DNA from 3 places in the Mesorhizobium sp. B2-4-12 genome. Region 1 is predicted to be linked to each of the others. Evidence: predicted binding sites of a transcription regulator. Region 1 holds the regulator's gene; each other region holds the start of a gene.
The links. Region 1 encodes LexA, which represses DNA repair genes until DNA is damaged. Its sites were predicted from a motif close to TGTTCNNNNTGTGTTCNG; they were not measured.

Region 1 (4,424 bases):
GCGCGCTTGTGCACCGGCATGTTTGTCACATCGGTGCCGTTGATCAGGATCCTGCCGGAATCGAGGATGAGAGCTCCGGAAATGGCGTTGAGCATGCTGCTCTTGCCGGCCCCATTGGAGCCGATGACGATACCGAACTCGCCCGTGGCCAACGACAGGTTGAGGCCGTCCAGCGCGACCTTCTCGTCGGCCTGGCCCTTGTAGAACACTTTGCGCGCGGATCGGATCTCGAGCATCGTTCCTCCCACAACTGAAGGGTGACGGCGCCGACGCCGTCACCGCTGCAGCCCAACGTCAGTCGACGATGCAGCCGCAATCGGCCATCGAAGCGGGTATCTCGATGCCGAACGCGGCCATCGCCTTGCGGGAGATCGTTGCCATGTGGTCCTTGTAAGCTGGACGCGACGGCGCGATCGTCTTCGGATCCTTGCCCTTAAGGATTTCGGCGGCGATGTTGCCGGCATTGACGCCAACCTGCGTGTAGTTGACCGCGAAGCTTGCCGGTACGGTGCCGTTGCGGACCGCGCTGTCATCGGAGTTGACGACCGGGATTCCAGCCTGACGAGCGGCTGCGGAGACAGCGGCGATCGCCGGCTGGATCAGGTTCGAGGCCGGGCCGTAGATCACGTCGGCCTTGCCGGCGAGCGAAGCGATGCGTTGCTGGATGTCATTGACGTTGTCGATGCCGACCTCCACGACCTCGAAGCCGGCCGCGGGTGCCGCCGCCTTGATCTTTTCGATCAGGGCAACGTCATTGGCCTCGCCTGGATTGTAGGGCACGCCAAAGCGCTTGGCGTTCGGCAGCAGCTTCTTGGTGAAGGCCATCACCGCGGCGACATCCTGCAGATCGCTGGCGCCGGTCATGCCTTCGTCTCCGGAGTCCCATGACGGCACCAGCTTGGCCGCGACCGGATCGGTGACCGCGGCAAAGACGATCGGAATGTCGGATCCTGCGAGCGCCTTCTTGGCGATCTGCGAGACTGGCGTGGTGATGGTGTAAATCAGCTTGGGCTGCTCCGCCTGCAGCTTGGCGATCATCTGCGGCACAAGCGATGCGTCGAAATTGGTATGGCTCTCGGTGTAGACGACGTCCTTGCCCTCGACGAAGCCGTTGTCCGTCAGCGCCTTCTTGAAACCGGCTATGGCGGCATTCAACTGAGGATGCTCTCCGAAATTGGCTATGCCGATACGAATCTGATCAGCCGCGGCGCTGCCGGCGCTGACCATCAAGGCGCCTGCCAGGGCCAATCCTGACAGCCATTTCGACTTCAACATCATTTCCTCCCAGATTTGATTAGCGCCGCTTAAAGACGGCACATCAGGCGATCATGGTCAGTCCGCCGGTCCATGTCAAACATTATATATAATTCTTGCCATGCACCGCCATGATATATAATTTTCCGAGCCTGACGATGGACGGACTGCGATGCAGGATCAGAATAGTTCCACAAAGACGGAGGCGGCCTATCAGCTGCTGCGGCGCGATATTCTGACGACGCGCCTCATGCCGGGTGCGCCGCTCAAGTTGAGTGCGCTGCGCGGCACATATGGCGTCGGCTGGACGCCGCTGCGTGAAGCATTGTCTCGGCTTGAAGCCGAGCGCCTTGTCACTGCCATCAGCAATCGCGGCTTTGCCGTCGCTCCCGTGTCGCGGGCCGAACTCGAGGACCTGGCGCGCGCGCGGATGGTTGTCGAGATGCCCCTGTTCCTGGAATCGATGGAAAAAGGCGACAGGCAATGGGAAGATGCCGTTGTCACCGCTCATTACCGGCTCTCTCGCTGCAAGACCGCGGTTGACGACCCCTCGGATGCGGCCGTCGATCAATGGGACGAAAGCCACGAGGCCTTTCACGCGGCGCTGCTGAGTGCTGCGACGTCCAACTGGCTGCTGCGATTCCGCTCGACGATCGCGGATCAGCTGCGGCGACATCATCGTTTTCTCGGCCTGGCGCCGACTTTGCGGGCAGCGGCCGGCCTCAAGCATGGCTATGGAGAGGCCATGGACGCACTGCGCGAGGCGATCGCGATCGAGCATCACACCGCGATCATGGAGGCGGCGCTCGATCGTGATGTCGAGCGGGCAAAGGCATTGATGACGGCGCATATCGGCTACACGCTGCACGTCTATGTTCACAGCGAAGACAGCAGCGCCAACAACTACACCGCACGCGCCGGCAGCCTGAAAGCGGTTTCCGGATGATTTCGGCGCTTCCGCGCCGTCCGACGCTTACACACGGATCCATCCCCCAAGCGAGCTGGCGAACGTTGGCGTTTTGGTTTCGTTTCGTTCCGCTGGGATGACACTGGGCGACTCCATAAATCCGCCCCGTGCGCCTTTCAAACGACTGAAGCCAAACCTCAACAAGGGGTGGGCCACAGGCCATTAACCAAAACGATTTCAATGCGTGTGTCCGGGGCAGAAATCGTCGGTAAGCGTCGGTTGCCGTTTGTTGCCGGCGGCAAAAATTTCGAACCCCTTAACAAATTCACTAAACTTTAAACGGTTGCGGAACACAACTGGAACAGATAGTGTTTGTTCTGGGTTTGTTTTTCGATTCCGATTCAGACCCTTCGTTCAATGCCTTGGGGGCCGCCATGCTGACGCGCAAGCAACATGAACTGCTGATGTTCATTCATGAACGGCTCAAGGAAAGCGGCATCCCGCCTTCCTTCGACGAGATGAAAGAGGCTCTTGATCTTGCCTCCAAGTCGGGGATCCACCGCCTGATCACGGCGCTGGAGGAACGTGGCTTTATTCGGAGACTGCCCAACAGGGCGCGCGCACTGGAGGTGCTGCGGTTGCCGGATTCGATCGCGCCCGGCCTCAACGCGGCAAAAAAATTTTCGCCAAGTGTCATCCAGGGCAGCCTCGGTCAGGGCAACCTTGGTCGCCAGATCAAGCCGGCGCCGTCGCGCTTGCCCGCGGCCGGCAATGACGACGATGCGGTTCCCGCGGTCTCGATCCCGGTGATGGGCCGTATCGCCGCCGGTGTGCCGATCGATGCCATCCAGCATCAGACGCATTCCATCTCGGTCCCGCCTGACATGATCATGGGCGGCGAGCACTATGCGCTGGAGGTCAAGGGCGACTCGATGATCGAGGCCGGGATCTTCGATGGCGACACGGTCATCATCCGCAACGCCGATACAGCGAGCCCGGGCGAGATCGTCGTGGCGCTGGTCGACGAAGAGGAAGCGACCCTGAAACGGTTCCGCCGCAAGGGAGCTTCGATTGCCCTTGAAGCCGCCAACCCGGCCTACGAGACCCGCATTTTCGGGCCGGACAGGGTCAAGGTGCAAGGCAAACTCGTCGGGCTGATCAGGCGCTACTGAGCAGGCACTGGCGCGCTGGTATTGTCAGGCTTTTTATAGGGCGGCAGGCCCCTCGCCTCGCGCGAGAATTTGCGCTGTTCATGCCAGGGACGGTATGGCCTGTCGACGGCGAAGCTGACGATTGGTGGGCCAGTCGCCGATTGGCGGTCGAAGAAGACCGCAGCACTCCCTTTGCGAGCGAGTTGCCGTTTGGTGACGACGAGAACCAGCGGGTTATGGCAGGCGTCATAGCCAGTCGCGTCGTTGACGACGATCACGTCGGCGAAACCGCAGGCTTTCCAGGTATCCTTGCGGTCTTCGACATGCGCGATAATCGCTCCGGACGGGTGCCTGGCGAGGCAGACGCCGTCGGTGCAGTAGAACGGTGCCCCCGGCGGCAGGTTTACGGCATCGGCAATGGCGAACTGCCCGTCTGTCTTGTTGAACACCTCCGGCACGACGATGCTTTCGGATACCAATGCACGTTTCCAGTTGTCGACGGTGAATTCGTTCGGGCGTGCCCGGCTGACCGCGAGTTCGCCACCGCCGATCGGCACCGCGACCAGCCGGGCATCTTCCGAGATCAGCACATCGGGCGTGCGCGTATCCGACACAGTCAACAGGCCGGCAAGCGCGAACGGGAGTGCGGCGAGCCGCAGCCATGTCGTCGCCATCGTCGCGATGACCAGGGCGACCGTCACCAGCAGCACGGATTGCTGGGAAATCAGCCCGACCGCATCGACAGGAGAGCGTTCCGATATCCACGCCGATATGGCGATCATTGCCGTCAGGCCCTTGCCCATCAGGTAAAGGGATGGCGCATCCAAGCCGAACGGCATGAGCAACGCGCTGGCGACGGCCAGGAACATCACGACCGAAACGATCGGCATGACGGCCAGATTGGCGAACAAGCTGAGTGGCGATACACGCTGGAAATGCCAAATGGCAAACAGCGCCGTGGCGCTGCCGGCAATAATGGATGTCATTGCCACGCCTCCTGTGAGCGCGACGAGTTTGCCCATGAGAAAACCGGCCGGTGTTCGTCTGGGCGGAGGCGTTCTGATCTTCCTCGCGCGATAATCCGCCCAACCGGCATAGGCGCCGACCAGGGC
Region 2 (4,424 bases), on a different contig from region 1:
GCGTATGGCTTTCCACCTCGAAACGCACGGCATTGCAGCGGCAGGATCCCTTGAGCAGAACCGGCATGATAAAAACTCCGACGAAATGTTCCCAGCCCGTCAGCATGATTTGGTTGCGCGATGACAATGTCAAATGCCGATGACATGATCGCGGCATGGACAATGAACGCATCGCCGAACTGTTCGAAGGCCTTGGCCCGGTCAGCATCCGCAGGCTGTTCGGCGGCAAGGGCATCTATTTCGATGGTGTGATCGTCGCCATCGTGCTGCGCGGCGAATTGCTGCTCAAGGCCGACGAGCAAAGCGCGCCCGATTTCGAAGCCGCCGGTTGCCGGCAGTGGACCTATACCGGTTCGCGCCACGGCAAGCTGGTCGCCATGCCTTATTGGAGCATTCCCGACAGCGCTTTTGATGACCCGGACGAAATGACTGTCTGGGCCCGGCGAGCCTATGAGGCCGGGCGGCGCGCGGGCAAGTAGCACGTTGCGGCAGTGCAGGCTTTCTCGGACATGTCGAGGCGCAGAGGGGGGGCGGGAACTCGGCTGATAAGTTAATTCTTGCACCGCCTCACATTTGAACCCTACAGCGCCTTGGCGATCTTCGCCGCCAATCTTGCATTGTTCTCGACCAGCGCGATGTTGGTCTTCAGGCTCCGGCCGCCGGTCAGTTCCAGGATTTTTCCCAGCAGGAACGGCGTCACCGCCTTGCCGCTCACGTTGAGCGCCTCGGCGGCCTTCTGTGCTGCTTCGATATAGCCGGCCATCTCTTCCGCCGGGATTTCATGGTTTTCGGGCACCGGGTTGGCGATCAGCACGCCGCCGCCGAGACCGAGCGCTGCCCGCGTCTTGTAGAAATGCGCGATGTCTTCCGGTTTGTGCAAGGTCAACGGCGCGCGGAACGGCGATTGCCGCGACCAGAAGGCCGGCATTGTCTCGCAGCCATGGCCAACCACGGGCACGCCGCGCGTTTCCAGCACCTCAAGCGTTTTTTCGATATCGAGGATGGCCTTGGCGCCGGCCGAGACGACGATGACCGGTGTGCGCGCCAGTTCATCGAGATCGGCGGAAATGTCGAAACTCTTTTCCGCACCTTTGTGCACGCCGCCAATGCCGCCGGTGGCGAACACTTTTATCCCCACCATATGCGCCGCGATCATGGTCGCGGCGACCGTGGTGCCGCCGGTGCGCCCTTGCGCCACTGCAAAGCCGAGGTCGGCGCGCGACAGCTTCATCGCATCGCCGGTCATGGCCAGCGATTCACGCTCGCCGTCGGAAAGACCGATCTTGATGCGGCCGCCAACCACGGCGATCGTGGCGGGCACGGCACCGCCATCGCTGATGATCTTTTCGACATTGGCCGCCATGGCACCGTTGTCGGGGTAGGGCATGCCATGGGTGATGATGGTGCTTTCCAGCGCCACCACGGGACGCCCGGCAGCCAGGGCTTGCGCCACGGGAGCATGGACATCGATGAAGGGGTGGGCGCTCTCTGGGGTCATCTCGAATCTCCAATCGCGGCGCATCCATCAGGACGCGTAAACATCCCTGCGGCGCTGTGAATTTGCCGGTCTCATGCCATTTCCCGCGCATCCGGCACAAGGGCCAGTGCTTCCGCGAAGCTCGCCGCGGTGAATTCTGGCACGGCGTTGGCGCTTTCGATGGCCAGCGTTGCCGCCGCGACGCCTTCGCGCAAGGCCTGGCGCAGTGGCAGACCGCGCAACAGCGCCGCGACCGTCGCACCCGCCAGCGCGTCGCCGGCGCCGGTGACATCGGCGACTTTCCTCGGGGCAGGCGGCAGGATCGAAAACGCGCCTGCTTCATCGAAGCCCAGCACCGGCGCGCTGCCTGCCGTGACCACGCCACTGGCAAGGCCGTTGCATCGCAACCCGTCGATCATCTCTCGCTCGGAGGCACTCGAATTGACGCCAGCCAGTACAACGGCCTCTCGCCGGTTCATGAAGAGTTGCGCCAGTTCGCCGAGCACCGGTATCAGCCGCGTCACCTTGGCCGGCGAAATGGCAATGGCGAAAACCGGTTTGCCGGCGGCGAGCGAGACCAGCCGCTCCAGAGCCGACGCCGGCAGATTGGCGTCGCACAGGATGGCGTCGGCGTCGGCGACCACCTCCCGCATCTTGGAGCGCCTGATCTGCTTGGGGAAGGCCAGATCATAAAGCACCATGTCGGCAAAGCCGACGATCAACTCGCCCTCGCGGTCAATCAGCGCCGTGTAGCTCGGCGTGGTGCGATCGAGGAACACTGCCGATAGGTCTTTAATGCCGGCTTCCGCTATACCGCGTGACACGGTATCGCCCGCGGCATCGCCGCCGCGCACCGACAGCAGCGAAGCCGAGACACCTCGGCGCACCGTGCTGCGCAACGCGTTGAATACGCCGCCGCCGACATCCTCGCGCATTGTGCCGGGATTGGACGCCGCTGGCACGTACGGACCGGCCACCTGGCCACGCCGATCGATATGGGCGCCGCCCACGGCCAGTATCTTCGCGGATTTCACCATGGCGGCGATATGACCTTTGTTATTGGCGCCACACAAGCGCTACACTGCGCGACAGAGCTTCGCATGCAAGGCAGCGATTCGGCGGATCGATACAATCGAGCCGTCTGGCTCAATGCGAGGACATCGCTGCCTCGGTCTGCGAGACAAAAAAAGAACAGATCAGGATATCTCTTGTTTTTCAGTTGGTTGTCTCCCCTTGCCAAATGAGAACAAAAAAGGTACAAAATGACAGGGATTGCGGATTGTCCGGCCTTCATTGACGACCAAGGGGTGATGTATCATGGCTCAGAATACTTTGCGGCTTGTAGAGGATAAGGCAGTGGACAAATCAAAGGCTCTGGATGCGGCGCTGTCGCAAATCGAGCGGGCTTTCGGCAAGGGCTCGATCATGCGGCTCGGCGCCAACGAGCAGGTCGTCGAGATCGAAACAGTGCCGACCGGGTCGCTCGGCCTCGACATCGCGCTCGGCGTCGGCGGCCTGCCGCGCGGCCGCATCATCGAGATCTACGGGCCGGAAAGCTCTGGCAAGACGACGCTGGCCCTGCACACCGTGGCTGAAGCCCAGAAGAAGGGCGGCATCTGCGCCTTCGTCGATGCCGAGCACGCGCTCGATCCTGTCTATGCCCGCAAGCTCGGCGTCGATCTCGAAAACCTCCTGATTTCACAGCCCGACACCGGCGAGCAGGCACTGGAGATCTGCGACACGTTGGTGCGCTCCGGCGCCATCGACGTGCTGGTGGTCGATTCGGTGGCAGCGCTGACGCCGCGTGCCGAAATCGAAGGCGAGATGGGCGATTCGCTGCCCGGCCTGCAGGCCCGGCTGATGAGCCAGGCGCTGCGCAAGCTGACCGCTTCGATCTCACGTTCCAACACCATGGTCATCTTCATCAATCAGATCCGCATGAAGATCGGCGTCATGTTCGGTTCGCCCGAAACCACCACGGGCGGCAACGCTTTGAAATTCTATGCATCGGTGCGCCTCGACATCCGCCGCATCGGCTCGGTCAAGGACCGCGACGAGGTCGTCGGCAACCAGACCCGCGTCAAGGTGGTCAAGAACAAGCTGGCGCCGCCCTTCAAAGTGGTCGAGTTCGATATCATGTACGGCGAAGGCGTGTCCAAGACCGGCGAACTGGTCGATCTTGGCGTCAAGGCTGGTGTGGTCGAGAAGTCGGGCGCCTGGTTCTCCTACAATTCGCAGCGCCTCGGCCAGGGCCGCGAGAATGCAAAACTGTTCCTGCGCGACAATCCCGACACCGCGCGCGAGATCGAACTGGCGCTCAGGCAGAACGCCGGATTGATCGCCGAGAAATTCCTTGAAAATGGCGGTTCTGAAGGTGGCGAAGACGGTTTTGAGGACGAAGCCGGCGCGATGTAGGGCAATGGCCAGAGTTCGGCCATAAATTCAGCCTATCACCTGATGCTTAAGTAACCGAGTTCTTTAATACCGCGTTCCAAACCGCCGGCCTTCGAGCCGGCGGTTTTCGTTTTCGGCAGACCGGTAAGCTCCTGGATTGGCCCAATTCCGTGTTTCTGGACAGGGTCGGGCGTGCCCGCTAAAAGGCCAAGTCTATTTTCTAAGACGCAGAGACCAGTTTCCGCCGGCTGTGCCGGCGGTTTTCGCGAAAAGGCAGCAGTCATGAGTGGCGTGAACGAGATCCGGTCGACATTTCTCGACTATTTCCGCAAGGAGGGCCATGAGGTCGTGGCCTCGAGCCCACTCGTGCCGCGCAACGATCCGACCTTGATGTTCACCAATGCCGGCATGGTGCAGTTCAAGAACGTCTTCACCGGTTTGGAGAAGCGGACTTATTCGCGCGCCACCACCGCCCAGAAGAGCGTTCGCGCCGGCGGCAAGCACAATGACCTCGACAATGTCGGCTACACCGCGCGCCATCTCACCTTCTTCG
Region 3 (4,424 bases), on a different contig from region 1:
GGCTTGAAGTCTAATGCATTGTTGTCTTCCCGAAACCGAACACACTTTTGGACAACATGCATAACCGACCCGACCGGTCGCATTCGCCGGCCCAGCGTGGGAGGAGTTTTGACATGCCGCAGATCATTTTCTTCACCGTCGTTGGCGTCGCCGCCTATTTCGGCTACCGCACTTTCGTCAGGGAAGCCGAACGCGTGACGGCCAAGGTGCGGCGCACCGAAAAGCAGGCGGCCAACGGCGCGATGGGAACGCTGGTCAAGGATCCGAAGACCGGCGAATACCGGCTGGCCAAGGACTGAACATCATCCCCCATACGACTGACGCCGTGGACACCGACATCGGTTCGCGCACCTGGCATGCGCATGCCAAGATCAATCTGGCGCTGCATATCACCGGCAGGCGCCCCGACGGTTATCACCTGATAGAAAGCCTGGCGGTGTTCACGCGTTTTGGCGACCGGGTCGAGATCGCGCTCGCCGACAGCGACGATTTCATCGTGTCCGGCCGTTATGCGCCGGCAGTTCCCCTGGACGATAGCAACCTCGTACTCAAGGCGCGCGATGCCTTGCGGAAATCGGCTGCATCCGAAAGAACTCCGCCCGTCGTCATCAGGCTCGAGAAAAACCTGCCGGTCGCCTCCGGCGTCGGCGGCGGATCGAGCGACGCGGCGGCGGCCCTGCGCGGGCTGGCACGGACATGGAGCCTGGACATCGATGGCGCCGAACTGGCGCGGATCGGCCTCTCGCTTGGCGCCGACATACCGATGTGCCTGGCGGCAAAGCCGCTGGTGGCGCGCGGCATTGGGGACGAACTGTCGATGGTGCCGGACTTTTCAGCGCTGGGACTGGTGCTGGTCAATCCTGGAATGCCGCTCCCGACAGCGGACGTCTTCGCGGCGCTTTCCCATCGCGACAACCAGCCATTGCCGCCGTTGCCGCGCAGCATCGATTTTCACAGCCTGCGCAATTGGCTGGAGGTCACCCGTAACGATCTCGAGCCGGCGGCCGTTGCCATGCAGCCCGCCATAGGCAGGGCGCTTTCATGGCTGAACAAGGCCGGATCAGGATTTTCGCGCATGTCCGGATCGGGCGCGACATGTTTCGGCCTGTTCGAGACCGGCAATGTCGCCAAGCGCGCGGCCGCCGAGATCCGAAGCCGCCAGCCCGACTGGTTCGTCGCGGCAACGCGCAGCATGACATCGGAGGCTGAGTGAGATGGCCACGACTGACGAGGGCCGCTCTTTCATTCCCGTGCGCATCGCGGTGCTGACCGTTTCGGACACGCGCGGCCTCGCCGACGACAAATCCGGCCAGACGCTGGCAGACCGCATCACCGAGGCCGGCCACATCCTGGCCGCCCGCGATATCGTTACCGACGACCGTGACAAAATCCGTGACAAGGTGCTTGGCTGGTCGAAGGACACGGGGATCGACGTCGTCATCACCACCGGCGGCACCGGCTTCACCGGCCGAGACGTGACGCCGGAGGCGCTGGAGCCGATCTTCGAAAAGCGTATGGACGGCTTTTCGGAAGTGTTCCACCGCATCTCCTACGACAAGATCGGCACCTCGACGATCCAGAGCCGGGCGACCGGCGGCGTCGTCAACGCCACCTTCGTCTTCGTGCTGCCGGGCTCGCCCGGCGCCTGCAAGGACGCCTGGGACGGCATCCTCAAGGCGCAACTCGACTATCGGCACATGCCCTGCAACTTCGTTGAGATCATGCCGCGCCTGGACGAGCATCTGCGGCGCGGAAAAGCCGCTCCATGAAAACCAAAGGCTGAATGGCTTTCCAAGCGCCATTTCCAAAAACGGAACGGCACCGGCGCCTCCGCTAACCCGCGTCACATTTTCTGCAATGCGAAACAGCCGTTGCAAAAGTTCACTTCGAAGAGCGGTGTTCCTGCTTGGCCGGGGCGACCCAGATCTCGGCGTCGAGTTTCTTTGTCGCCAGGCCGCGCGCAAGAGCCTCGGCGCTGCCGGCGTTCTTCGACAGGGACGCGGCCTGACGCTTGCTGATCACCAGCCCTTCGGCGAGCGCCCGGTTTCCCGAAAAGACGCGGGCCAGGAACGGCGCGCGGCTACCCCGCGCGCGTGAGAATCGCGCCGCCATGGTTTGCCTGGCCGTGTGGGCGATGACCGCCTCGATCCAGCCCTCCACCAGCCGTGAGCCCGGTTCCAGCAGCAACAGCCAATCACCCTTGGCCTGCCGGATGCCGGCGGCGATACCGCCGCTCGCCACATACTGGCAACCGGCGTGCTCGGCGACATAATGCGTCTGGTCGGTGGAACCGGTGTCGCAGATGATGACCTCGCGCACCACGCCCTCGACCGCCCCGCCAATCAGCGAGCCGAGCGTGCGGGCAAGAGCCTCCTCGTTATTGCGGGTTTCGATGAGAACACTGAGCATGTCAGCCGAATAGCGGAAACCCGCGCACAGTGCCAGTTTGCAACGCAACATAGAAAGTTCTTGCTTTGTTCTCATCGGCGAAATAGGAATAATTTCATGAGCAGAGCGATTCGACACAACATGGACACACCCTGGGAGCGGGCAAAGATGGAACCGATCATGCGTGCCGACATTGCCGCCTTTGGGGCAGGAAGAGCCGAGATGGCCAATGCGGTGATCGAGCAGAGCGGCATGCGCATCCGTCCGGACCGCAACCGCGGCCGGTCGGCGGGCATCAATCCGTCCGGCCGGTTCGAACCTGTCAGCCGGCATGTTTTCGATGATGGCTGGAGTTCCCTGGAGGAGCTGCCCCCGTTCAAGACCGAGGTGCAGGTGGAAAAACCGCGCACCATCATCACCCGCAATGAATCGCCCGATATCTCCTTCGACCGGTCAATCAACCCTTATCGCGGCTGCGAGCATGGCTGCGTCTATTGCTTCGCGCGGCCGACACACGCGTTCATGGGCCTGTCGCCTGGCCTGGATTTCGAATCCAAGCTGTTCGCCAAGCCGGATGCGGCACGCTTGCTCGACAAGGAACTGTCTAAGGGTGGCTACCAGCCGCGCACCATCGCCATCGGCACCAACACCGACCCCTACCAGCCGATCGAGAAGCAATACCGGATCATGCGCGAGATCCTCGAAGTGCTGGAAGCGCGCGGCCATCCGGTCGGCATCGTCACCAAGTCCGCTCTGGTGACGCGCGACATCGATATCTTGTCGCGCATGGCCGAACGTGGGCTCGCCAAGGTGGCGCTGTCGGTGACGACAATGGATCGCATGCTGGCCAGGACCATGGAGCCGCGGGCGTCAACGCCGACCAAGCGGCTAGAAGCGATCAGGCAGCTTTCGGATGCCGGCATTCCAACTTCGGTGATGGTGGCGCCGATCATCCCCGGCCTTACCGACCAGGAAATGGAACGGATCCTCGATTCGGCGCGTGCCGCCGGCGCGCGCGAGGCGGGCTATGTCGTGCTGCGCCTGCCGCTGGAAGTCAGCCCGATCTTCAAGGACTGGCTGCTGCGCCATTATCCCGACCGCTATCGCCACGTGATGTCGCTGATCCGCTCGATGCGCGACGGCAAGGACTACGATTCGGAATGGGGCAAGCGCATGAAGGGCGCCGGACCCTATGCCTGGCAGATCGGCCGCCGCTTCGAGATCACCGCCAAACGACTCGGACTCAACGCCGAACGGCGCACCCTGCGGACCGACCAGTTCGTCGCGGCCGGAAAGGACCAGGAGCAGTTGATGCTGCTCTGAAGACCCTAAAGCGCTGCGGCAGTTTCATTGCTGCCAAGCAAAAAAATCCCGTCCGGCCTGCCCCGGCCTGCAGACGGTGCCCTCCCGGTCCGGCGCCTCACCCGACCCGGAGGGACTTGCGGAGAATCGGAGCCGATGCGAACCTCGCCGCAACATGGCTCGCGCGCGTTCCGATTCTCCGCTTCTCTTCGAAATCGTCGAGAAGCCCGATTTCTCCTTCGAGACGAAGGCGATGGCCGACGGCCTGTGGCCGGTCGCGGGGATGGATGAGGCCGGCCGCGGCCCGCTGGCCGGGCCGGTCGTCGCCGCCGCGGTGGTGCTCGATCCCGCCAATATCCCCGAAGGGCTAGACGATTCCAAACGGCTGGGCCATTTGCAGCGCGAAGCGCTTTTCCAGCGTATCATCGGTTCGGCGCTTGGGGTTTCGATGGCGTCGATCAGCGCGGAAGGCATCGACAACAGCAACATCCTCAAGGCGAGCCTGGAAGCGATGCGCCGTGCCCTGGTCGGCCTGCCGGTAAAACCCAAGCTCGCGCTCGCCGACGGTCGCGATGTGCCGCCGGGACTGCCTTGCGACGGGCGCGCGCTGATCAAGGGCGACCAGCGCTCGCAGTCGATCGCGGCCGCTTCCATCGTTGCCAAGGTGATGCGCGACCGCATGATGTGCGGCTGCGGCGGCCACCACGAACGATACGGCTTCGAGGTCCATATGG

Region 2: a site for LexA is predicted at 2,720-2,737, ahead of recA (recombinase RecA). Genes of this name have one in related genera too.
Region 3: a site for LexA is predicted at 2,465-2,482, ahead of FJ934_RS18400 (PA0069 family radical SAM protein). Genes of this name have one in related genera too.

The regions. Positions count from the first base shown of each region.
Region 1 is NZ_VFVC01000002.1:128,164-132,587, forward strand. Features, by position in the region: gene FJ934_RS01955 (ABC transporter ATP-binding protein) at 1-236, opposite strand, end outside; gene FJ934_RS01960 (ABC transporter substrate-binding protein) at 295-1,275, opposite strand; gene FJ934_RS01965 (GntR family transcriptional regulator) at 1,427-2,200, shown strand; gene lexA (transcriptional repressor LexA) at 2,596-3,333, shown strand; gene FJ934_RS01975 (ComEC/Rec2 family competence protein) at 3,327-4,424, opposite strand, start outside.
Region 2 is NZ_VFVC01000013.1:27,726-32,149, reverse strand. Features, by position in the region: gene FJ934_RS10475 (GFA family protein) at 1-67, opposite strand, end outside; gene FJ934_RS10470 (TfoX/Sxy family protein) at 156-479, shown strand; gene FJ934_RS10465 (pseudouridine-5'-phosphate glycosidase) at 581-1,498, opposite strand; gene FJ934_RS10460 (carbohydrate kinase family protein) at 1,570-2,514, opposite strand; gene recA (recombinase RecA) at 2,795-3,892, shown strand; gene alaS (alanine--tRNA ligase) at 4,154-4,424, shown strand, end outside.
Region 3 is NZ_VFVC01000031.1:18,974-23,397, reverse strand. Features, by position in the region: gene FJ934_RS18420 (membrane protein) at 114-299, shown strand; gene FJ934_RS18415 (4-(cytidine 5'-diphospho)-2-C-methyl-D-erythritol kinase) at 326-1,213, shown strand; gene moaB (molybdenum cofactor biosynthesis protein B) at 1,215-1,769, shown strand; gene FJ934_RS18405 (glycosyltransferase) at 1,882-2,409, opposite strand; gene FJ934_RS18400 (PA0069 family radical SAM protein) at 2,557-3,711, shown strand; gene FJ934_RS18395 (ribonuclease HII) at 3,866-4,424, shown strand, end outside.